Regions from separate parts of the Planococcus liqunii genome, predicted to be linked through region 4. Evidence: riboswitches for the same ligand, from Rfam matches in the RefSeq annotation. Region 4 holds a riboswitch; each other region holds the start of a gene.
What was found. Region 4 has a riboswitch for S-adenosylmethionine ahead of mtnK (S-methyl-5-thioribose kinase). Riboswitches for the same ligand answer to the same signal wherever they lie in the genome.
Positions count from the first base shown of each region.

Region 1: another riboswitch for S-adenosylmethionine. It lies ahead of metC (cystathionine beta-lyase); the one in region 4 lies ahead of mtnK (S-methyl-5-thioribose kinase).
Region 2: another riboswitch for S-adenosylmethionine. It lies ahead of metK (methionine adenosyltransferase); the one in region 4 lies ahead of mtnK (S-methyl-5-thioribose kinase).
Region 3: another riboswitch for S-adenosylmethionine. It lies ahead of QWY22_RS16210 (O-acetylhomoserine aminocarboxypropyltransferase/cysteine synthase family protein); the one in region 4 lies ahead of mtnK (S-methyl-5-thioribose kinase).

Region 1 covers NZ_CP129238.1:2,813,976-2,820,070, forward strand. The annotation lists gene QWY22_RS14185 (LLM class flavin-dependent oxidoreductase) at 1-441, opposite strand, end outside; gene QWY22_RS14190 (STAS domain-containing protein) at 552-1,319, opposite strand; gene QWY22_RS14195 (cobalamin B12-binding domain-containing protein) at 1,297-1,950, opposite strand; gene QWY22_RS14200 (hypothetical protein) at 1,969-2,322, opposite strand; gene QWY22_RS14205 (antibiotic biosynthesis monooxygenase family protein) at 2,319-2,624, opposite strand; SAM riboswitch class I at 2,817-2,919, shown strand; gene metC (cystathionine beta-lyase) at 2,996-4,174, shown strand; gene ystJ (NADP-dependent malic enzyme) at 4,253-5,491, opposite strand; gene QWY22_RS14220 (3-hydroxybutyrate dehydrogenase) at 5,640-6,095, opposite strand, start outside.
Region 2 covers NZ_CP129238.1:1,327,968-1,334,062, forward strand. The annotation lists gene QWY22_RS06730 (alpha/beta hydrolase family protein) at 1-388, shown strand, start outside; gene pckA (phosphoenolpyruvate carboxykinase (ATP)) at 463-2,052, opposite strand; SAM riboswitch class I at 2,289-2,400, shown strand; gene metK (methionine adenosyltransferase) at 2,598-3,806, shown strand; gene QWY22_RS06745 (gamma carbonic anhydrase) at 3,927-4,445, opposite strand; gene QWY22_RS06750 (alpha/beta fold hydrolase) at 4,664-5,467, shown strand; gene QWY22_RS06755 (LLM class flavin-dependent oxidoreductase) at 5,484-6,095, shown strand, end outside.
Region 3 covers NZ_CP129238.1:3,284,100-3,290,194, forward strand. The annotation lists gene metX (homoserine O-acetyltransferase MetX) at 1-603, opposite strand, end outside; gene QWY22_RS16210 (O-acetylhomoserine aminocarboxypropyltransferase/cysteine synthase family protein) at 617-1,909, opposite strand; SAM riboswitch class I at 2,013-2,128, opposite strand; gene QWY22_RS16215 (glycerol-3-phosphate acyltransferase) at 2,258-2,899, shown strand; SAM riboswitch class I at 3,027-3,141, shown strand; gene QWY22_RS16220 (methionine ABC transporter ATP-binding protein) at 3,270-4,301, shown strand; gene QWY22_RS16225 (methionine ABC transporter permease) at 4,291-4,941, shown strand; gene QWY22_RS16230 (MetQ/NlpA family ABC transporter substrate-binding protein) at 4,997-5,836, shown strand; gene QWY22_RS16235 (M20 family metallopeptidase) at 5,856-6,095, shown strand, end outside.
Region 4 covers NZ_CP129238.1:3,833,480-3,839,574, reverse strand. The annotation lists gene QWY22_RS18985 (DUF4395 domain-containing protein) at 1-262, opposite strand, end outside; gene QWY22_RS18980 (hypothetical protein) at 385-561, opposite strand; gene QWY22_RS18975 (1,2-dihydroxy-3-keto-5-methylthiopentene dioxygenase) at 670-1,206, opposite strand; gene QWY22_RS18970 (methylthioribulose 1-phosphate dehydratase) at 1,234-1,851, opposite strand; gene QWY22_RS18965 (2-hydroxy-3-keto-5-methylthiopentenyl-1-phosphate phosphatase) at 1,848-2,516, opposite strand; gene mtnW (2,3-diketo-5-methylthiopentyl-1-phosphate enolase) at 2,519-3,733, opposite strand; SAM riboswitch class I at 3,807-3,916, opposite strand; SAM riboswitch class I at 4,085-4,240, shown strand; gene mtnK (S-methyl-5-thioribose kinase) at 4,315-5,505, shown strand; gene mtnA (S-methyl-5-thioribose-1-phosphate isomerase) at 5,502-6,095, shown strand, end outside.

The sequences.
Region 1 (6,095 bases), 1.0 Mb from region 4:
ATTCTCCAGCTCGGACACTTGCTGCGGAAAATCATCTCCGCTGCTTTGCAATGTGCGCCGGAGCGCATAAGCGGTCGCTTGGTCACTGCCAGGCGCACGCCCGAGCCCCAAGTCGATGCGGCCAGGATAAATCGCTTCGAGCGTTCCGAACTGTTCGGCAATGACGAGCGGTGCATGGTTCGGCAGCATGACCCCGCCTGAGCCGACACGGATTCGTTCAGTAGCCCCGGCAATATGGCCGATCAATACCGAAGTCGCGGAACTGCCGATTCCTGGCATGTTATGGTGTTCAGCAAGCCAGTAGCGGTTGAAGCCCCACTTTTCCACATGCTGGGCAAGCTCCACACTGCGGCGGAACGATTCTCCGGCGTTGCTACCTTCATTGACCGGTGCTAAATCTAAAACAGAAAGAGGAATATCTTTAAACTTTTTTATGTGCATTGTTCTTCACTCCTTACCCTACATATTGTATCGATTTTGCCAAATCATTACATCTTTCCCGCTCATGCTTTCGGGCAAAGAAAAAAGCCGGCTCTTTTAAAATAGCCAGCTCAGCTTGTCCGTCGGTTGGACGACAAGACTTCTTGCAGCGAAGAAAGAAAACGCATCGGCAGCTTCGCCTGCATCTGATGCAGCTGCTTGGCATGTTCCGGTTTGACACCTGTAAAAATGCTGGCTGTCCCCATAATCATCAAAGATTGCAGCAAATCAGCCAACTGCTGAAGGCCGCCGTCTGTAATTTTCCCCATCGCGGTTAAATCAAAAATTACGGTTTCTGCCCGGGTTTCGTAAATGTTCGCCAACAGCCGCGGAGAGAATGCCTGCACCTGCTCTTCCGTCAAATCGCCGAACAACGGCACCAGCAGACGGTTTGTGTCTAATTGAATATACGGAGCGGATAATTCGCTTACCCTTTGAAGCAGTTCGACCGTGCGTTCTTTTTCCAGGAACAGATCATAATCCGTCTCCCGGAGCCTTTCGCGCAGTTTGGCCAGTTGGTTTGCCACACGCTCCAATTGATTGTCTTTAGGCACAACAACGAGCGAAAGGCTTCCTGAATCACTCCGTTTCCCATAAACATCCGCCAAAAGCAGCTCGCCTTTTCGGGAAATAAAATTAAGCTCAAATTTTGGTTGAAGAACTTCGGAACTTAATAGGGTTTTTGCTTTTTTCAGACTTTCTTCATCGACAATATCGGTGAAAATCCGGCAGTCGCCAAATAGCTCAATCGCTTCTGCTGAGCCTTCGGTGATGACCAGCTGGCGATCCAGTGTATATGCCGGGAGCGGCAATCCATTAAATTGAGATGTCGTAGTCATTGCGCGGCTTCTCTCCCGTCTTCAGCCAGAGTTCCAACTGGCTTAAATCTTGTATAACCATCGCACCTGTGCTTCTCAAAGAGTTCACATTGGAAACATTGACCGCCCGTCCACCAATTAAAACAGCAGGTTTTGACGGCAATGCCAAAAACGCTTGTGCATAAGTTTTTAAAACAGGCAGCCTGTAAACAAGTGCCGCCGATAAAGCGACGACATCAGGCTGCCATTTTTCCGCAGCTTCCAAAGCATGCGGCAACGGAAGGTTCGGGCCCATGTATTTCACTGACCAGCCATGGTCACGAAAAAGGCTGGAGACCATTTTTAGGCCGATGTAATGGTCTTCCCCTTCGGGACCAAGAACCATCACTTTTCTTTCCAGCCCTTTTTCTGCCATTTCACGATTGTCCACAGCGGATACAACAAAATCACATATGGCTGTCGCTAAATGCTCATCCGCTACTGTTATTTCATTGTTTTCCCATAAAGAGCCAATATGATACATTGCCGGTGTCAGCAAATGGTCGAATAATTCTTTGCGGCTGTGCTGATCGAGGAAGAAACGGATGTGGCGCAACGCTTCCATATCTTCGCCTTCCAAAAACAAATCCGCTAATTGAATGGGTTGAATCATCGGATCAACCTCCTTTTGCTACGGTTTAGTAAGTAAGGCATTCGCTTCATTCAGGCAGGCGAGCATAAAGCGCTCTTCCTGCTTTCCCGTTTTCCCTGGAAGAATGTCGATGAGCCTTTCAAAATTATCGATAATAAGTGCAGTTTCCACATTGCGGCTGTTCAGCACCGTCTCGAGCCAGCGGCTATAATCAAGGAAAACTTGCATGTCTTCCAATTCATAAGCTGTTTCCAAATGGTCCAGATGGTGATGGTTGTCTTTTTCTGTATGCTGAAATCCCCGCTCGCCGAAGCGCTCCCACAAATTGGGGTAAGCTTCATAAATGCTCTTGGCCGTTTCCAGTGCAATTTGGCCTTTAATGGCTTTGTTCATTCGGCCACCACTTCATACTGGCGGACTTTCGGAGCAATTCCTGCCAGGTCCTTGTCAGGGTAATTCTTTTCGAGTTCATGGATTTCTTTAAACTCGCTGCTTCGGACCCATTTTAAATAAGACTCTTTTGACTGCCATTCCATGTGCACGGTCAATTCATTTAATTTTTTGGTGTTCTGGATCAAGCGAAACTGCTGAAAGCCTTCTGCCTGGTCTACCCGGCGGGAACGATTTCGGTATATTTCAATCAGATCCTGTGTTTTTCCCATCGGTACTTCTACAGTTGAAGTCACAATATACATCCATATTCCCCTTTTATAAAAAATAGTTAATGCTTATTATAACCTTTCGCTATTCGAATTAAAAGAAATGCCCTTTTGCTTCTTACATACTTCAAGTGGATGTTTTTAGATTATTTCATTTTTTCCCTTGCACTTCCGGCTGAAATGCTCTAGACTTACAAATATTAAATCGCACATAATTTCATAATTTATTTCTTATCAAGAGAGACGGAGGGATTTGGCCCTGCGATGTCTCAGCAACCAGCCTAACGGCAACGGTGCTAATTCCAATAGGCAACCGCCTAGCAGATGAGAAGATGATATTCCCAAACCAGGGGCTTTCTTCTTTTCTGAAGAAAGCCCCTGGTTTTTTATATGAAAGGATGATAAACATGACAACTCAAAAATTGGAAACGCAATTTATTCATGCCACCGGCGTAGACCGTGAAACCGGGGCAGTCAATGTTCCCCTCTATTTATCTTCGACTTATCATCAGGAAAGCTTTGATGAATTCGGACCTTTCGACTATAGCCGCTCCGGAAATCCGACGCGCTTAAAGTTGGAAGAAACCATTGCCAAACTTGAAAATGGCACACGCGGATTCGCCTTTTCTTCCGGCATGGCCGCGATTTCATCGGCTTTTATGCTGCTGTCCGCTGGTGACCACGTGCTCGTCTCTAAAGACGTATACGGCGGCACTTACCGGTTCGTTACAGAAGTTTTGAACAAATTCCAGATTGATTATACATTTGTCAATATGACGGACTTGAGCGAAATGGCGGAAGCGATTCGCCCGAACACTAAAGTCATTTACCTTGAGACGCCTTCCAATCCGGTGATGAACATCACCGATATTGAAATCGCTGCTAAACTGGCAAAAGCGAATGACTGCCTGACATTTGTCGACAATACTTTTATGACGCCGCTTTACCAAAATCCGCTGGACCTTGGAGCGGACCTTGTCCTCCACAGTGCGACGAAGTTTCTGTCCGGGCATAGCGACATCATTGCCGGCCTTGCCGTAACGAAAGATGCAGAGCTCGGCACCCGTCTGGGTTTTATCCAAAACACCTTCGGTTCTGTTTTAGGCGCCCAGGACGCTTATACGCTAATTCAAGGCATTAAGACACTTGGGGCACGTCTTAAGCAATCTTCCGCTTCGGCGCGCATTATTGCCGATTACTTGCATAGCCATCCGGCCATTGAAGAAGTCTACTATCCGGGATTCCGGTTCCACCCGGGATACCCGATCCATGAACGCCAAGCAACAGGCGCCGGAGCTGTCTTGTCTTTTCGGCTAGCTGACAAGAAAGCAGCCCGGGCATTTGTGGAAAGTTTACAGATTCCGCTATTTGCCGTCAGTTTAGGGGCAGTCGAATCGATCTTGTCGTATCCCGCAACCATGTCCCACGCTTCTATGCCAAAAGAAGAACGCGGCAAACGCGGCATAACCGATGGCCTGCTGCGCTTGTCTGTCGGGTTGGAACATACCGACGATTTATTGGAAGACTTGGAACAGGCATTGCAAAAAGTTCGGCAGCAAACCGGAAATGCACCGTCGCTTCTATAGGCCTGCAAAGCTTCTTTGACTCTTCAAAATCGATGTTAAAAAGCGGCCAATCCAAAAGGATAGGCCGCTTTTCTTCTATTATATATGTTCTTTGCCGGAAACAGCTGGAACGCCATCCAGTGTGTTTTGCGGCAAATATGCGTAATTGGCAACGCCCGTCTCGATTGCGGCCTTCGCAACAGCGGCAGCTACAGCCGGTGCTACTCTCAGATCGAAAGGAGCCGGTATCACATAATCGTCGTGAAGTTCATGCGCCTCGATCAGTCCGGCAATGGCTTCAACGGCCGCAATTTTCATCGCATCATTGATTTGGCTTGCTTGAACATCCAAAGCCCCTCTGAAGATTCCGGGAAAGGCCAGCACATTATTGACCTGGTTCGGAAAATCGGAACGCCCGGTCCCAACGATGCGCGCGCCCGCTTCTTTCGCCAAATGCGGCAGGATTTCCGGATTTGGATTAGCCATTGCGAAAATAATCGGATCTTTTGCCATCATCCGGATCATTTCCTGCGTCAGCGCACCTTCCGCTGAAACGCCGATAAAGACATCTGCACCATGGATAACGTCGCCCAGCAAGCCTTCCAAACGGTCCGGATTGGTGTTTTCCGCCACTTTTTCCTTGTATGGATTCATGCCGTATGTCCGGCCTTCAAAAATAGCGCCTTTTGTATCGCACATCACGAGCTGGCTGCAGCCAAACTTCCTTAAAAGCTTCACGACGGCTATACCGGCTGCACCTGCGCCGTTAACCACGATTTTTGTATCAGCAATCTCTTTTCCGACCAATTTCAAGGCATTGGCCAAACCAGCCAATGTCACAATTGCCGTCCCATGCTGGTCATCATGGAAAACCGGAATGCCCATTTCCTCCTTCAAACGGTCTTCTACAACAAAGCAAGTCGGCGCCGAAATATCCTCCAAGTTGACGCCGCCAAAGCCAGGTTCAAGCAATTTGACCGTTTGAATGATGGTTTCAGCATCCGTTGTGTTCAAACAAATCGGAAACGCATCGACCCCCGCGAATTCTTTGAACAGCAATGCTTTTCCTTCCATTACCGGCAATGCCGCCTCAGGGCCGATATTGCCTAGCCCAAGAACCGCCGTGCCATCCGTGATGACCGCCACTGTATTGCCTTTCATTGTATAGTCATATACTTTGCCGCGGTCTTCCGCTATTTCCCTGCACGGTTCCGCTACTCCAGGAGAATAGGCAAGGCTTAAATCCCGTTCATTTTTCACCGCCACTTTGGACCGGACTTCCAACTTCCCTTGATGTTTCCGATGCAACTGCAAAGAATCGCTCTTCAGGTTCGACATTGCCTCATCTCCCTTTGTTATAATGGTTTATTATAAAGACTATTCAGAAAAATAAAACCCCTTTTCGTCCGTCGCATGACAATTCAGCCTTTTGGCCGAGAAGACAAAAAAAGGAAGCGCTTTCCTAGCCGCTTCCTTCCTATTGCGATTACTGGGCCGTATAGCCCCCATCTAAAATGACCGCTTGGCCCGTCATTCCACGGGCAGAATCGCTGGCAATATAAAGTGCCAGATCTGTAATTTCATTTACATCCAACAAGCGCTTTTGGGGTACAAGCGGATACAGCACTTCCTCCAAAACCTGTTCCAGCTCAATCTTGCGTGTTTTTGCCAAATCCGCGAATTGGTTGCGCACCAGCTGCGTATCGACATACCCAGGGCAGATAGCGTTTACCGTAATGCCTTGTGCTGCCGTTTCAAGCGCCGCTACTTTCGTTAATCCAATGACGCCGTGCTTGGCAGAATTATAAGCCGCTTTTCCGGCAAATCCGATTACGCCATTGATCGATGCCATATTGATGATGCGGCCAAATTCTTGTTTTCGCATATGCGGCAATGCATGCTTCGTCGCGATAAACGGCGCCGTCAGCATGATTTTAACCAG
Region 2 (6,095 bases), 1.5 Mb from region 4:
GACAGCCGTGTTAAGAGGGGACATTAGCTCTGTCGTCACATGGGCCGGCGTTACGGATACGGTGCTAACGTATAAGGAGCGTCCGGATATGCGGCGCATGATGAAACGCTTGTATGGCGGAACACCGAATACGGCGTTAACCGCATACGAAGAACGCAACCCCTTATTGCGCTTGGACGAAGTGAATGCGCCCGTCTTAATCATCCATGGCCTGAAAGACGAAAACGTTTATTCCGGACAGGCTTATTTGCTGGAAGAAGCTTTGAAAATGAATGACCAACCGCACGAAACTTGGTATTTTCCTGAATACACCCATTTCTTTCCGCCAGCAGCAAACCGCAAGACGGCGCGAGCACTTACCGAGTGGATGAGAAGGCAAGAGCGGTAAGTCAGGAGTAGAATGAAATTTAAAGGTACGCAAGCAAAAAAGCTATCCCAAAGGATAGCTTTTTTACATGTAATTTATAGTGGTGTTGGTCCGCCGTGTGCGCTAATATCAGCTGAAACGGTGCCGAATTTTTTGAAGTTTTCCTGGAATTTCTGAGAAAGTTCTTTCGCTTTTTGATCGTAAGATTCTTTATCAGCCCAAGCGTCGCGAGGGTTCAGGATGTTAGCAGGTACGCCTTCAATTTGTTTTGGAATTTGCAGGCCGAAGATTGCTTCCTGTTCCGTTTCCACGTCATGAAGTTCGCCTTTGATTGCCGCACGGACCATTGTACGCGTGTATGACAATTTCATGCGGTTGCCAATGCCGTATTCGCCGCCTGTCCAGCCTGTGTTTACCAGGAAGACGTCTACGCCGTGCTCATCAATTTTTTGGCCGAGCATTTCTGCATATACTGTAGCATGAAGCGGCAAGAATGGTGAACCGAAGCAAGTCGAGAATGTCGCTTCCGGAGAAGTGACGCCGCGCTCAGTTCCAGCAAGCTTCGATGTGTAGCCGCTCAAGAAATGGTACATCGCTTGTTCTTTTGTTAATTTGCTGATTGGAGGCAGTACGCCGAACGCATCAGCAGTCAAGAAAATAATTGTTTTCGGATGGCCAGCAACCGATGGATCGACAATATTGTCAATTGCCTGGATTGGATAAGCGGCGCGCGTGTTCTCTGTTAATGAACCATCGCTATAGTCCGGAATGCGAGTTTCTGGATCAACTACAACATTTTCCAGGACAGAACCGAAACGGATTGCGTCGTAAATTTGTGGTTCGTGCTCACGTGAAAGGTTGATTGTTTTCGCGTAGCAGCCGCCTTCAATATTGAATACGCCGTTGTCTGACCAGCCATGCTCGTCGTCGCCGATTAATTTGCGGTCCTGGTCTGCTGATAAAGTCGTTTTGCCTGTCCCCGATAAACCGAAGAACAACGCAACATCGCCATCTTTCCCAACGTTCGCTGAACAGTGCATAGGAAGAATGCCTTTCTCAGGCAGGATGTGGTTCATGATTGAGAAAATAGATTTTTTCATTTCGCCGGCATATTCGGTGCCGCCAATCAAAATGATTTTCTTTTCCATCGAAACGATGATGAATGTTTCTGAATCCGTACCGTCCACTGCAGGATCTGCATGGAAAGTCGGGGCATAAACGACGGTGAATTCCGCTTCATGCGCTGCCAATTCTTCAGCCGTCGGGCGGATGAACAATTGGTGGGCGAAAAGATTATGCCACGCGTATTCATTAACCGTCTGAATTGCCAAACGGGACTCTGGGTCTGCTCCTGCAAAGCCTTTGAAAACGTATAAGGCATCCTGTTTTTTCAGGTGCTCCATTACTTTGTTATATAAGTTTTCAAAAACATCAGAAGAAATCGGGCGATTTACGGAACCCCAATCGACTTTGTCTTTAGTAATAGCTTCTTCTACTATATACTTGTCTTTAGGTGAACGGCCTGTGTATTTGCCGGTTTCAGCTTTAACGGCACCTTCTCGAGTCAATACGGCTTCCCCACGTGATGTTGCAGCTTCCACTAATTGTGGAACTGAAAGTTGGATGTGCACATTTTGGCCATTTAAAAGATCCTTTAAATTATTTGCGAAGTTCACTGGATTCATTTATATGTACCTTCCTTTTCGGTTATTCCCATGGCAATGGGGAGGATGTATATTCGAACATTAGTATAACACATTCAAACCAATAGTCTATACTAATAACCAATTGTTATGAAAAAAATACTTTTAATGCGCCTGTAACAAAAATTATAGCGGTTTAATCGCAATATTGCCGTTGTTTGAACGAAAATCGTTGACATCACTTCCTACTTTCCGTATGATGAAAAATTGAACGGATACTCTTATTCCGAGCTGGTGGAGGGGACAGGCCCTATGAAACCCGGCAACCTGCTGCTGCATGCAGAGAAGGTGCCAAACCTGAAGCAAGGTCTCAACCTTGGACGATAAGAGTGAAAGGTGCTTATGATGATTTCTCCTTTCCACATGCAGATGCTGGATGGGATTTTTTTATGAAATTGCCCTTAATCCTCGTGTACAAAGGCCACAACGGCTTGAAGTTCAATCCTCACGGAACGGACTTGACATGGGAAACGAGTACCGTATCAATTTCGAGAGCAATCTCGCAGGATATAAGGAGGAAACACATTTTGAAAAACCGTCGATTATTCACATCAGAGTCAGTAACAGAAGGACATCCGGATAAAATCTGTGATCAGATTTCCGATTCTATTTTGGATGCCATTTTAGCAGAGGATCCAAATGCACGGGTTGCGTGCGAAACAACTGTAACAACAGGGCTAGTTCTTGTTGCCGGAGAAATTACAACATCTACGTATGTTGATATCCCGAAAGTTGTGCGTGAAACAGTTCGTGAAATTGGCTATACTCGCGCTAAGTACGGTTTCGACTCCGAAACAAGTGCAGTTTTGACAGCAATTGATGAGCAATCACCGGATATCGCCGCTGGAGTGAACGTAGCGCTTGAATCACGTGAAGGCCAAATGACTGATAAAGAACTAGACGATATCGGAGCAGGAGACCAAGGTCTGATGTTCGGATTCGCTTGCAACGAAACAGAAGAGTTAATGCCGCTTCCAATCTCGCTTGCCCATAAATTGGCGCGCCGATTGGCTGAAGTACGCAAAGAAGAAATCCTTCCATACTTGCGTCCGGACGGCAAAACACAAGTAACGATCGAATATGATGAAAACAATAAACCGCTTCGCGTGGACACAATCGTTATTTCCACTCAGCATCATCCGGAAGTAACGCTTGAGCAAATCCAGCGCAATATTAAAGAATACGTCATCAATGAAGTGGTTCCACAAAACTTGATCGACGAGGAAACAAAATACTTCATCAACCCGACTGGCCGTTTTGTAATCGGCGGACCACAAGGAGATGCGGGACTGACAGGACGCAAAATCATCGTTGACACTTACGGCGGATACGCTCGCCACGGCGGCGGCGCTTTCTCAGGCAAGGACGCGACGAAAGTTGACCGTTCTGCAGCTTATGCAGCCCGTTATGTAGCGAAGAACATTGTAGCAGCAGGACTTGCTGACCGTTGTGAAGTGCAATTGGCTTATGCAATCGGGGTAGCGCATCCGGTATCAATCGCATTTGATACATTCGGAACAGGCAAAGTGGATGAAGAGACATTGGACGATCTAGTCCGTGCAAACTTTGACTTGCGCCCGGCTGGAATCATCAAAATGCTTGACCTTCGCCGCCCGATCTACAAACAGACGGCAGCTTACGGACATTTCGGCCGTACAGATATCGATCTTCCATGGGAACGCACAGACAAAGTGGAAGTATTAAGAGAACAATCAGGTGTTTTTAAACAAGCGTAATAAATAACAAAAAGACGACCGGCAAAATTATGCCGGCCGTCTTTTTTTCTGCTTCTTGCGCAGATTCGTCCCTTGAGAGGCGTTGGCCGATAGCTTCAATCAAAGCTGCCGGCTCTTTTTCTATTCACTCCTTTGAAGCGATTTATAATACGCGCCTTTTTCTGCATATTCACGGACAATGCGCTCCATGTCCTGTTTGTCCTCTTCCCGCAGTTCGCGGACCACTTTTGCTGGCCGGCCGACAGCAAGCATGCCGGGTGGAATCACTTTGCCGGGCGGCACGAGGCTGCCGGCGCCGATAAATGCGCCTTCGCCGACTTCGGCTCCGTCCATAATAATGGAACCCATGCCCACCAAAGCGCCTTTTCGAATGACGCAGCTGTGAAGCGTCACTTGGTGCCCGATGGTGACCTGGTCCTCAAGAACCAAAGTTTTTCCCGGGCTTTGATGCAGCATGCACAAGTCCTGGATATTGGTTTTATTGCCGATAATGGTTGGCGCGACGTCTCCGCGGATGACGGTATTAAACCAGACGGAGGAATCTTCTCCGATGATCACATCTCCGGTGACGGTGGCGTGGTCTGCAATAAAAACAGAAGGGTGGATGGATGGATATTTGCCGTTAAATGGATAAATCATGGAAAACCTCCGTTAAAAAAGTTAAGATATCTTTAATCCTATCAAATTCGATGCAAAGGTCAAATGGAATGGCAGGAAAGTACATAACGTAAGAGTTGAATCAGTGGGTTTTCTTTCTACTGATTCCACATGCAGGCAATAAGCCTGATAAAAATGGCTCACGGCCACTTAGAGAGAAACAAGGATAAAGGGAAGCAAAGCAAAAGGAGATGACCGAAATGTGGAAATGGGAAGCAAAAGGGCAGGCAAAAGCGGTAATTGTCATCATACATAGCGCTTATGAAAATCATCTTCGCTACGCTTGGCAAATTGAACAATGGCGTACGGCAGATTTTCATGTCATCATGGGCGATTTGCCCGGCCATGGCAAAGGCGCAGAAATGGATCAGCCGCATGCAGCTGCATTTAAAGAATATGAAAAATCGCTTAAATATTCCATCCGCGCGGCGCTGGAACATGGGTTGCCGGTATTTGTAGCAGGCCACGGATTAGGGGCGACCATCGCGATGAATTTTTTAAGCAAATATTCACAACCGATAGCGGGAGCCATTTTAAGTTCGCCTTGGCTGCGGTTATTAAAGACCCCGTCAAAATTGCCGGCTGCTTTGTCCGGGTTGCATAAACTGGCGCCCGGCGTGAACATTGACCACAATCTTCACATCGAGGATTTAACCCGCAATCCGGAAGTGATCGAACAGGAAAAAGAGGACCCTTATTACAATACGCATGTCACTGCCGGGTGGTATCATGAATTGCAGAATTACATGAAGCAAGCAGCCCTTGGGATCGGCAAATTCCCGGACATTCCATTATTTTTGCATATTGGCGAAGTTGACCAAGTAGCAGATAAAGAAGTGTCCAAACGCTGGATCCGCCAGCAGGATTTAACAGAATTCAGCTATAAAGAGTGGAAGCAATGCCGCCACGATATATTCCAGGAACCGGAGCGGGAAGATGCCTTTGTATCGTCGCATTTGTTTTTGCAGAATGTTATGCGCTCGCTTGGGTATGTCGTGACGTAAAGAAGGGAAGTACAAAATGGCACATTTAAAATACAGTATATTAGACCAGTCGCCTATTTCAGAAGGCAGCAATCCGCAGGAAGCATTGAAGCAGACAGCCATCCTTGCGCAAAAAGCGGAAGAATGGGGCTATACGCGTTTTTGGGTGTCGGAACACCACGATGCCACGACGCTTGCGGGATCGTCTCCGGAAGTGCTGATTGCCCACCTCGGGGCCGTAACGAAGAAGATCCGCCTCGGATCCGGCGGCGTGATGCTGCCGCATTATTCAGCGTTTAAAGTTGCAGAGAATTTTAAACTGCTTGAAGCGTTGTATCCGGAACGCATTGACGTAGGTGTTGGCCGGGCGCCGGGCGGCATGCCGCGCGCCAGCTATGCGCTGAACGAGGGCAAAAAACGCGATGTCGGCCGTTTTCCGGAGCAAATTGATGAACTACAGATGTATTTGACGGATGCCATCCCTGAAGACCATAAATATTATGGCATGAAAGCAACGCCAGTTACGCCATCTGCCCCGCCGGTCTGGATGCTCGGCTCCGGCCAGAGTTCAGCGGAATTGGCTGCCGAAAAAGGGCTGCCGTACATGTTCGCACAGTTTATTAACGGAGAAGGCGGACAAAGTTTTGCC
Region 3 (6,095 bases), 550 kb from region 4:
CAGTTCAAACCCTTTTAGATCTGCAGAATCCACATAATTCCCGCCCTCAAAAAGTGCATCAGTTTCTATGGATTGAATGCCGATCCAGTTGAATGCTACTCCGTAATCGCTATAGGCGGGCGTCACTGCAAGCGGCAAAATGCCATCTACAAAATCCGGATACAAATGCCCCCACTCCAGCGCTTTCATCCCGCCGAGCGAACCACCAAGAACCGCTGTCAGATGAGAGATGCCAAGTTCTTTCAAAGCGGCATATTCCGCACGCACCATGTCGCGTATCGTAAGCAGCGGAAATGAGGCCCGGTAAGGTTCTCCGGTTTCCGGGTTTATCGACGTTGGTCCCGTTGAACCATGGCAGCCGCCGAGCACGTTAAAGGTAATGACTTGAAAAACGTCTGTATCCACAGCTTTGCCAGGCCCGATCAGCCCCGACCACCAACCTGGATTTTCAGCAGTGCCTACAGCGAACTGATCGCCTGTCAGCGCATGGCAGACGAGGATGGCCGGAGCCCCTTCTTTTCCGCAGCGTTCATAGGCAAGTTTCACATCATGCAAGACTTCCGTAGATTCTAAGGTCAGTGATCCTATGGATACAGTCGTCATGTCCGTTCCCTCCTTACACGTTTTCCAAAACTGCTGCCTGGATGGCTTGTTCAAGATCGGCAATCAAATCTTCCGGATTTTCAAGCCCTACTGACAAGCGGATCAATTCTTCGGTAACGCCTGACAATTCCAGTTCTTCTTTTTTCAATTGCTGATGCGTGGTCGAAGCCGGGTGGATGATCAATGATTTGGCATCGCCGACATTCGCTACATGCGACCATAAACCGACACTGTCAATGACTTTGCGCCCCGCTTCGCGTCCGCCTTTCACGCCGAAGTTGACGATTGAACCGTAGCCGTCTCTCAAATATTTCTGCGCCAACTGGTGAGACGGGTGGTCTTCAAAACCGATATAGTTTACCCACTCCACTTGCGGATGGTCTTTCAAATATTCCGCAATCAAGCGCGCATTGCTGTTATGGCGCGGGATGCGCAAATGCAAAGTTTCCAGTCCCTGCAGGAACGCATGGGCACTTTCCGCACTTAATGACGGCCCGAAATCGCGAAGCAGCTGCACGCGCAGCTTGGTTGCGAACGAGGCGCCTTCCACGTCGATGCCATAGCGGATGCCGTGGTAGCTTTCATCCGGCTCTGTGTAGTTCGGGAATCTTGAATTATTCCAATTGAACTTGCCGCCGTCCACGACAACGCCGCCAATGGTTGTGCCGTGCCCGCCGATCCATTTTGTCGCGGAATGGATGACAACGTCTGCGCCGAACGCGATCGGATTGCTGCCGTAAGGCGAGGCAAATGTATTGTCAATCAATAAAGGAATCTGATTTTCATGGGCGATGTCGGCTACCGCTTCTACATCAAAAACGTTCAAGCTTGGGTTTCCGATAATTTCACCGAAAATCGCTTTTGTTTTATCCGTAATGGCTGCCCGGAAGTTTTCCGGGTTTGTTGTTCCGTCTACAAATTTAACCGTGATGCCATAGCGCGGCAATGTGTTGGCAAAAAGGCTGTAGGTACCGCCGTACAGATTGCCGTCCGCCACAATTTCGTCTCCCGCTTCCGCTACGTTCAGAATGGAGAAAGCAATGGCCGCCATTCCCGATGCAAGGGCGACTGCAGCAGTCCCGCCTTCAAGAAGCGCCACACGCTGTTCAAAGACGTCCACGGTCGGGTTCATGATGCGCGAATAAATATTTCCTTGTTCTTTCAATCCAAATAAGTTTTGGGCATGCTCCGTATTTTTAAACACATAAGAAGTGGTTTTATGGATGGCTACCCCTCTCGCTCCAGTCACTGGATCCGGTTGTTGTCCGCCGTGCAATAAAAGCGTTTCTGGTTTAAAGTTTGTCATTTTGTTTTCCTCCTAAGGTTTTTTTGATGGAAACCGCGGTTGAGGAGGAATAGAAAAAAGCCCCCTTCAATTAAGAAGAGGGCCGTTGTATACGGATTGCCTCCTCTCATCTGCCAGATCCCGTCTTGCCGGATCTGTAGGATTTAGCACCTTTCCAAGCATCGCTTGTTGGTTGCCGGGCATCATAGGGCCTATTCCCTCCGCCTCTCTTGATAAGAGTATTCAGATTTAGTTTTCCATCATGTTGAGTAGTATAAAAAGAATAAAATAATTTGTCAAGTCTATCTTTTCTAAAAATTATGAAACCATTACTTCTTTCAGCCGTTTACTATATAGAGGTGAGAAAATATGATTTTATGGATTGCATTTGCACTTTTTTCAGGTTATTTGATCGGCTGCCTTCATGGTTCTTCCCTTGCCCAGCTCTTATCCGGCGTCAATGTCAAAAAAGAAGGCGTCAAAAATTCTGGAGCGTCCAATGCGGCAATCGTCCTTGGCTGGAAATACGGCGCACTGGTCGCTTTTTGGGACATCCTGAAAGGAGCTCTCGCCGTCGTCGGATTCCGCCTTTTGCTGAACAGCTTTTCTTTATCCGATGACACGGTTTGGATGCTCTTGTTCCTGGTAGGAGCCGGTGTGATTTTCGGCCACAACTTCCCATTTTATATGAACTTTGACGGCGGCAAAGGAACCGCTTCTGTCATAGGCGTCATGCTTGCGCTCGACTGGAAACTTGGGCTTGCCGGCGGATTGCTGCTGGTGCTGGCGGCACTAGTCACCAATTATTTGGTGATTGGCGTGCTGGTTTTGTATGGCATGTTTTTTGCCATCGCCTACTGGCCGGCTGAAGGCATCTGGCCCCTTGCCACTGCTGTTGCCTTATTTGCTATGGCCGTTTGGAAACATCTTGAAAACATTATTCGCATCAAAGATGGCACGGAAACAAAAGTATCTGCGGTATTTCGAAAGAAACCAGCAGGGTCCGCCTAACACAACGGCTTCACATAGGTCTTTTTGCTTCTTTTCTCTGCTTGAATAAAGTTTTTTAGAGATGCCCTTGACTTATTCGTTATTTCACAATAAAGTAAACATTACAAATCGAATAACGTACATCACTTTCTTATCCAGAGAAACCGAGGGACAGGCCCTATGACGTTTCGGCAGCGGGTTCGCTATATGCGAACACTGTGCTAATTCCTGCAGATGCTTTTTTTGCATCTGGAAGATGAGAACGAGATGGTTTCATTCTGAAGCCTTCTTTTTTCTTGTGGATAAGAAAAAAGAGGGCTTTTTTTCGTTCATTTTGAAAGAAAGTGGAAGTGTACAGTAAAGGTTTAGACAGCAAGAGGAGGCATACCAAATGATTCAATTTGAAAAGGTCGCAAAAACCTACCAGTCGGGCAAGCAGGAAATCCACGCGTTGAACGGCATTGACTTGACCGTTGAAACAGGTGAAATATATGGTGTCATCGGCTTTAGCGGCGCCGGCAAAAGTTCCTTGATCCGGACGGTCAACTTATTGGAACGGCCGACAAGCGGCCGGGTTTTGATCCACGGCAAAGACATCTCCACCCTATCCAGCAGAGAAATCCGGGAAACCCGGAAAGACATCGGCATGATTTTCCAGCATTTCAATCTGTTGAATTCAAAAACGGTGTACCACAACGTCGCCATGCCGCTTATCCTGGCAAACACACCGAAAAACAAAATCAAGGAACAAGTAAAAGACTTGCTTGATTTTGTGGGGCTTGCAGACCAAGCTGAGAAATACCCTGATCAGCTTTCCGGCGGACAGAAGCAGCGGATCGGCATTGCCCGTGCGCTTGCTACCAACCCTTCGGTTCTGCTGTGCGACGAAGCGACATCCGCGCTAGATCCGCAAACAACGCAGTCCATCCTGGAATTGCTTCGCCGCATCAACCGGGAATACAATATCACCATTTTGCTGATTACCCACGAGATGGGCGTAATCCGGGAAATCTGCGATAAAGTCGCGGTTCTCGAAGCCGGCAAAGTGATCGAACAAGGCAGCGTATTCGAAGTATTCACCAATCCGCAGCAGCCGACAACCCAGCGCTTTGTCCGTTCTGTCATGAACGACGACCTGCCTGAATCGCTTCTGAACCAAATTCAGGACCCGAACCGCAGCCATACGATCTACCGCGTCCAGTTTACAGGTCCTTCTGTCGGTCAGCCGTTGATGTCGCGGGTATCGCGGGAGTTCAATCTCGATCTGAACGTGCTGTTCGGCAACATCACCGAACTCCAAGGCGCCCCATATGGCAATTTGATCGTCGAGTTTTCCGGAACGCCGGCTGAAATTGAGCAGGCGTTGAAAGCGATTCGAAGCGACACGGTCAAAGTTGAGGAGGTTAAGAACTATGCTAGTTGATAACGAACAAATTTTAGAAGCCCTTTGGGAAACCGTTTATATGACAGGTGCTTCGTTTCTTTTTTCTTTGATCATCGGATTCCCGCTCGGAATACTGCTGGTCGTCACCCGCAAAGGGCATTTGTTGGCAAACGAGCCGGTTTCGAAAGTTTTGAACATCATCATTAATATTTTCCGCTCCGTGCCATTCATCATTTTGATGGTCGCCATCATTCCGTTGACCCGCCTGATTGTCGGCACGTCAATCGGCACAGCAGCCGCCATCGTCCCACTGGTCTTTTATGCAGGGCCGTATATCGCACGCTTAATCGAAAACTCCTTGCTTGAAGTGGATAAAGGCGTTATCGAAGCAGCGCAGGCAATGGGTGCCACCCCTGGGCAAATCATCTTCCGCTTTTTGATTCCGGAAGCCTTGAGTTCACTGGTCCTGGCATTGACGATTGCGATTGTCGGCTTGATTGGTGCATCCGCTATGGCCGGAGCCATCGGAGGCGGCGGCCTCGGAGACTTGGCCATCACCTACGGTTACCAGCGCTTTGATACCTTAGTCATGGTCATCACCGTCGCTATCCTGGTGATTCTCGTCCAAGGCGTGCAGTCGCTCGGAAACGTGTTGTCAAAACGCGTACGCCGCAGTTAAAAACAACATCATTAAATTCTAAAACAACTAAAACAAACATTGGAGGAAACACAACATGAAGAAAATTACTTCCCTTTTACTATTAGCCGCACTGGTTTTGCTTTTGGCAGCATGCGGAGGCGGCGATGAAGAAGGCGCCGACGGCAACCGAAAAGTCACACTTGGCATCAGCGGCTCTGATACAACGATTTGGGATTATGTAGGCGAAAAAGCTGCAAAAGAAGGGATCGACATCGAAATCGTTACGTTCTCTGACTATGTCGCACCGAACATGGCGCTTGCCGAAGGCGAATTGGATTTAAATGCATTCCAGACCATTTCTTATTTCGATGAATTTGTTGCTGAACATAAATTGGATATCGTCCCGATCGGTTCTACTGTTATTGCTCCAATGGGCCTTTACTCTGAAAAATACAAGACGGTCGATGAACTGCCGGACGGTGCTCAAATTGCGCTGCCGAACGAAGCGACAAACATGGGCCGCGGCTTATTGCTCCTGCAGGAAGCCGGTTTGATCAAGTTATCGGATGATGCCGGATTGACTGGCACTGCGGACGACATTATCGAAAACCCGAAAAATATCGAACTGGTGCCGATGATTTCCGGCCAGACGCCTCGTGCCATGGCGGATGTTGCTGCTTCGATCATCAATAACGGTGTTGCCGTCGATGCCGGATTGAATCCATCGGAAGATCCGATTGCCCGTGAAAGCGAAACTGCCGCTCCTTACATCAACTTGATTGCGGCCAGCAAAGAAAATGCTGACGATCCGGATTTCTTGAAGATCGTTGAACTGTATCAGCAGGACGATACTGCTGAATTTATCAAAGAACATACAAAAGGCGCTCAAATTCCGACATTCGTCCCTGTAAAAGAACTAGTGGATTACCAATAAACCTTGAGGAGGAACATCAATGACAGCTATCCAAGAAGCAGCCCTAACCATTTCCCAGTCCATCGACTCGAAACGCGAAGAGTATATCGCCACAAGCCAGGCCATCCATGCCAGACCGGAAATCGGCAATGAAGAAGTTTTTGCCAGTGCTACTTTGGTGGAATTGCTGGAAGATGCCGGTTTTACTGTTGAAACGGGTGTTGCCGGACACGACACTTCGTTTTTTGCCAGCAAAGAAAGCGCACTGCCCGGTCCGACC
Region 4 (6,095 bases):
CCAGCAATGACAGCCCCAGGCAGATGGTAGCGATCCACTGGTTGAAAAGCTGCTGGTCGCGGTCTTCCTGGATATAGGCGTTTGCCGGTTTTTTCAAAAATCTCCGGGCCAACAGGATAACGGGATTCTTGCCTGTTGCAAGCGTCCAGATGCCTACTGCAAAAGGCAGGAGCAGAATCGCTTTATGGAAAAGCAGCGCCAGAATGACGCTGGCAACGAGGAACGACTGATTGGTTTGGACAAGCGGTTTTGGAATTGACATGAGAGGCCTCCTTCGATTATTTATAAGCATACCAAGTGAGTTAGTAAGTATAAAGAAGGAGGCTCAATTTTAGTCAACTACTGAAAATCAGGCACCGTTTTAGAACAAAACGGCGCCTGCGCTTATTCTTCTTCATCTTCCTTAGATGAAGATGCCTTGAATGAAGCACCAAGCGATAAGGCTAATGCAATGCCAATCAGGAAAAAGGCGGCGTTTTGCTGGACAATGCCCAGTATGAAGAATGGCATACCGATTGCTATGCCCGTTCCGAAATTCGGTTCAAATGTTTTCTTTGCCATCATCCACTCATCCTTTCTGCTGTGTACTTAATTTACGGAAAGCAAAGGAATAAGTTTCAATTCAAAAAGAAACACCGGCATGGAGCGCCAGCGTCTTTTTTTGCTGATTTAGTTTTGGACGGTTTCTTCTTCCTGGTAGACCGGCACCCATCCTTCAGTTGTGACGAAAATCCGGACTGCCACAACTTTGCGGTCATCTGCCAATGTAAAGTAATGTGTGATGTTTTCAGGCACGGAAATCAGATCGCCAGGAGACAAGTGGACTTCAAAAAAGCGCTCGTCTTTTCCTTGGATGATGAAAACGCCGTGGCCACTGACAATATAGCGCACTTCGTCGTCTGTATGAATGTGCTTGCGCTGGAAGTTTTTTAGCAGTTCATCGAGTTTGGGATTGGAGTCGGACAGCGAGATGATGTCTGCTGCCTGATAGCCGCGGCGTGCAGAAATGTCATCGATTTCCGCTTTGAAAGCAGCCAGGATTTCCTCTTTTTCTTCATCGCTGAGGTCGAATTTCTCGCGCAGGTGCTCCGGCAATTTGTTGATATCCCAATGTTCATAGACGACTTCCTGCTGTTCAAGGAATGCTGCTACTTCGTTTTGTGCTTCAAGTGTTTCGTTTGTGCCTTGGATTTTGATGATTGCCATTATGAATCTTCCTCTCTGATTTAGGTTTTATTGTGATTGTATTTGATATAAAGCCAGCTGGTACTGGAACAGAAATTCACTGGCTTCCAGCAGCTTCTTGGCTTCAAAAGCGTTTTTGCCCCATGCCGTTATGCCGTGGTTCCGGATCAGCACCGCACCACTGTCGCCATGGATGTGCTTCTGGAACTCTTCCGCCAGGTCAGGGATGTGTGCGTGGTTGGGAATGATCGGGATGGTCAGCACCGCATCTTCATCCCATAAGCCGAATGCTTTGATCAGTTCGAGGCCTTGGAATTCGATTTTTCCGCGGTTCCCGTAGATTTCGGAAATGACGTTGTTTGCTACAGTATGGATATGAAGGCTGCAGCCAGCGGCCGTTTTTGTATAGACTTCGCAATGAAGCAGAGTTTCCGCTGACGGCTTCAAATGAGTATCTTCGATGGCCTGGCCGCTGGCATCCACCAGCAGAAAATCTTCCGCTGTGCGTTTCCGCTTGTCTTTGCCGCTGGCGGTCACTAGAAATTCGATTGGAGAGTCCTGTACTTTAATGGCCAGATTGCCGCTCGTTCCCATAAACCAATCGCGGAGCGCCAATTCGTCTTTGACATCTGCGAGTTCCTGCCACCGTTCCTGAAGGGCCGTCATAGCTTCACACCCAAGCGGGCGTTGATGATGGAAGTGACGTCGCGGAAGTTTTCAAACGGTTCATATGCCAAGCCGAGTTCTTCACATTTCTCAATCAGAAAATCGCGGGCAATGACAAGATCCGCCCGTTTCGCCGCTTCAAGATCGGTAATGGAATCACCAATGACAATGCTTTTGGAGCCGCCTTTCAGCAGCTCACGGATGATGGACGGCTTGCAGCAGCCGCAGCCTTGGCTCGTGCAGTCGCCGTCGCAGCCATGTGGGAAATTGATTTGGATCGTTTCACCCGAGAAATCCGCTTCGTTGCAGTAGATGCCGGCAAAAGGGCCGAATGGCTCAAGCAGCGGATGGACAAAGAAGTCGATGCCGCCGCTGACGATATAAAGCGGGATGTCCTGTTCCTTGGCATAAGCTACAAATTCAGCAAAGCCGTCGCGGATTTCCGCCTGGTCCAGCACAAAGCGGATGATGTCGTCTTTTTTCGAAGATGGCAGCAGCGAGAACATGTTCGCCACGCCTTCTTTTATGGACACCTGCTGGGACAGGATATCGTCTTTAATCGGTTCCCAGCCGGGCGGATTGAATTTTTTCATGATGGCGATGATGTTGTCGTTATTGGTGACAGTGCCATCGAAGTCGCAGAATATTACTGGTTTGCTCAACATGCTTACCCCCATATTTCCAATGCTGTTTTTAGTTCCTCATGCTGTTCGGAAGCGTCAGTGAGTGTTGTTTTGTTCAAAACGGCATCGACTGCCTGGCGGAAAGCCCGCCCGCCGCCGGCTGCACCGTTCGGATGGCCATGTACGCCGCCGCCGGCATTGATGATGCTGTCGATGCCGAAATCGTTCATCAATAGCGGCACCAGTCCAGGGTGGATGCCCGCGGAAGGAACCGGGAAAGTCCGCTTTAAAGGACTTTCCTTCACCAATTCCTCGCCGAGTGCCAGCGCCTGCGCTTTTTCCAGTGCAACACTGCCGTATGGTGAGGGGAACAGTGAAAAGTCAGCGCCTGCGTAACGGACCAGTTTGCCGAGGGCAAGGGGAGTCGCCAGACCGTAAAAGCTGGATGAAGTGAATGCGCCGCTGAATGCCGGATGCGCCATGAGCGGCAGCCCGACTTCCGTGTCTTCGGCCAGTTCCTGCAGCACATCGAGCCCGTAAGCATGCACATTGAACAGCAGCGCGTCCGCACCCAATTCGCGTGCTTTTTTCGCTTTGTCCCGTAGAGCGGTAGTGCGTCCCGATAAGTTCATCGCATAAAGCGTCCGGTGTCCGGTTTCTTCAAAAGCTTGCCGCAAGACGTTCTTCCCGGTCGTGATTCGCTGTTCAAAAGGCGTCAGCGGATTATCGAAAAGGATTTCATCGTCTTTCACCAAATCTACACCGCCAAGTGCCTGCTGCTGCAGCTGCGCAGCCAGGAAATCCAGATTGCGGCCGATAACGCCTTTAAAGATGCTCATGACAAGCGGGCGTCCGGTCACTCCGAGCAAAGCCCGGATGCCGTCTATGCCGAATCGCGGTCCCGGGAAATGGGCGAGCAGCTCTTCATCAAAATCGAGGTCGAGCAGCTTTACTTCACCGTCGAGCGATAACTTGCCGAATACAGTCGTTAAAATCGCCGGCAAATCCGCCGAGAAATTGGCGCTTGGATACGAAATCTCCACCACCGCTTTGATTTCATCCGGCTTTAGCGGATGCGGTGAATCTTCGAATTCCGTTACGGAAACGACATTCCCTTTATGCTGCTTCAATTGCTGCTGCTCCAGCAAAGGCAGGTCGGTCCACGAACCGATCGTTAAGCCAAGGGCAATCCCTTCCGCTTTTTTCCCGAACGAACCGGGTTTGCCGTACAACTGATATGTTGCTATTAAATTGCTCACTGCATTCACACTCCTGTTAAAAATCAAAATAAAAAACCTCTTCAAACAAGAAGAGGTTAAGGGGCTTAACAACTTCTTATTTCCCAGCCGCATCGAATGGCTGCAAGAATTAGCACCGTGTCCGTCATTGGACCGGTTGCCGGGCTTCATAGGGCTCGTCCCTCCACCTGCTCTGAATAAGAATGGTATTCAATTGGTTTAGTTTAAAGAAATTAATTCTGATTATTTCATGGCAGAAACTTTCTGTCAATAAATATTTTTAAAATTTTATCTAGTAAAAAAAGTAATTGACACTCAATTCTGAACCGTGATAGGATTCTTTTCAAACAGCATACACATACTTAAACAGTACTCTTATCAAGAGCAGGCAGAGGGATATTGGCCCTATGACGCCCAGCAACCGACCGTAATACCTTCGTGAGAAGGGGCGCTTTTGCGCCGGAATGCAAAATTCCGCAAGGCACGGTGCTAATTCCATCAGAAACTAGCATTTCTGAAAGATAAGAGGCGCGGAATCTGTCGTTCTAAGCCTCTTTCTTTGCGGAAAGAGGCTTTTTATATTGAACCGGAGAGGTAGATGAATGATGACAATTGCAACCAAACAATACGAAGCATTAACAGAAGAAACAGCCATTGCACTGGCTCGCCGCTTATATCCATTCCCTGAAGGCGCGGAACTGGTATGCCGCGAAATCGGCGATGGCAATTTAAATTACGTATTCCAGGTCAAAGATCCGAAAAGCGGAAAGGCTCTGATCATCAAACAAGCACTGCCGTATGCGAAAGTGGTCGGGGAAAGCTGGCCGCTGACCTTGAAGCGTGCAGCGATTGAAGCGAACGCTCTCCAAAAGCACGGCGAATTCGCACCGGGCCTTGTGCCCTCCGTCTATGCAACCGATGAGGAACTGGCGATTACGGTGATGGAAGACCTGTCGCATCTGACGATTGCGCGTGAAGGGTTGATCCAAGGAGAAGCCTACCCGAAACTTTCCGAAGACATTGGCGAATATTTGGCGCGTACGCTGTTCCATACATCCGATTTTGCGCTTCACCCGTTTGAGAAAAAACGTTTGGTGGCCGAGTATTCGAATCCGGAACTGTGCAAAATTACAGAAGACCTGATTTTCACCGACCCGTTCTTCAACAACGACACCAACGACTACGAACCGGAACTGCAGGGAGCGGTAGAAGCGATTTGGAACAATGCTCCATTGAAACTGGAAGCCGCGAAGCTGAAGTTCAGCTTTTTGACGGAAGCGGAAGCGCTGCTGCACGGTGATCTCCATACCGGCAGTATTTTCGCGAGCGAGTCGGAAACCAAAGTCATCGACCCGGAATTCGCGTTTTACGGACCGATCGGTTTTGATGTCGGTTTGTTTCTGGCCAATTTGATTGTCCAGTCAATTACGCGAAGCGGCGAAGAACGGCAAGTCGTTTTAATCCATATTGAAAAGACATGGGACGTTTTCTCTGCCCGTTTCACGCAGCTGTGGGAGCAGGAAGGCATCGAAGCCTTCAAAGAAACGGCCGGCTACAAAGAATTTGTGCTGGAAAAGATTTTTCGCGATACGCTTGGCTTTGCGGGCTGTGAATTGATTCGCCGCACGATTGGCCTTGCGCATGTAAAAGACCTGGACGGCATTGAAGAAGCGGAGCAGCGCATCCGTCTGAAAAAGCAAACTTTGCAAACAGGAGAAGCCTTAATTCTAAAGCGCGCCGAATTGACATCAATCGGCGCGGTAGCCGGACTCCTGGAGGAGCTGCAGCCATGAGTATTCCGTTATCCATTGTCTGGACAGAAGGGCAGCTGGTTATCTTAGACCAGCAGAAACTGCCGCATGAAATCGATTATTTGACGCTTGAAACCATTGAAGATGTTTACGAAGCGATTTTTACGCTGAAAGTGCGCGGTGCGCCGGCCATCGGCATTACCGCTGCCTATGGGCTGGCGGTTGCCGCCCAGCGCCATAGTACGGATACGGCCGAAGCTTTTTTGGAGGCTGTGCAAACAGATGCAGAATATTTGGGCCAGTCGCGGCCGACAGCGGTGAATTTGGTCTGGGCGCTTGAGCGGCTGCTTAAAACCGTTCAAAAAGCCGAAACGGCCGAAGCCGGAAAAGCACTTCTCATCGAAGAAGCCGAGCGCATCCACCAGGAAGACGAGGCATCTTGCCGCCAGATCGGCGAATACGCCTTGTCGCTGTTGGAAGGGCGGGGGCGCGTCATGACCATTTGCAATGCCGGCTCGATTGCCACGGCTAAATACGGAACCGCGCTGGCGCCGTTTCACTTGGGAAGCGAACGCGGCCGAAAGTTTGAAGTATATGCCTGTGAAACCCGGCCGGTCTTCCAAGGTGCGCGG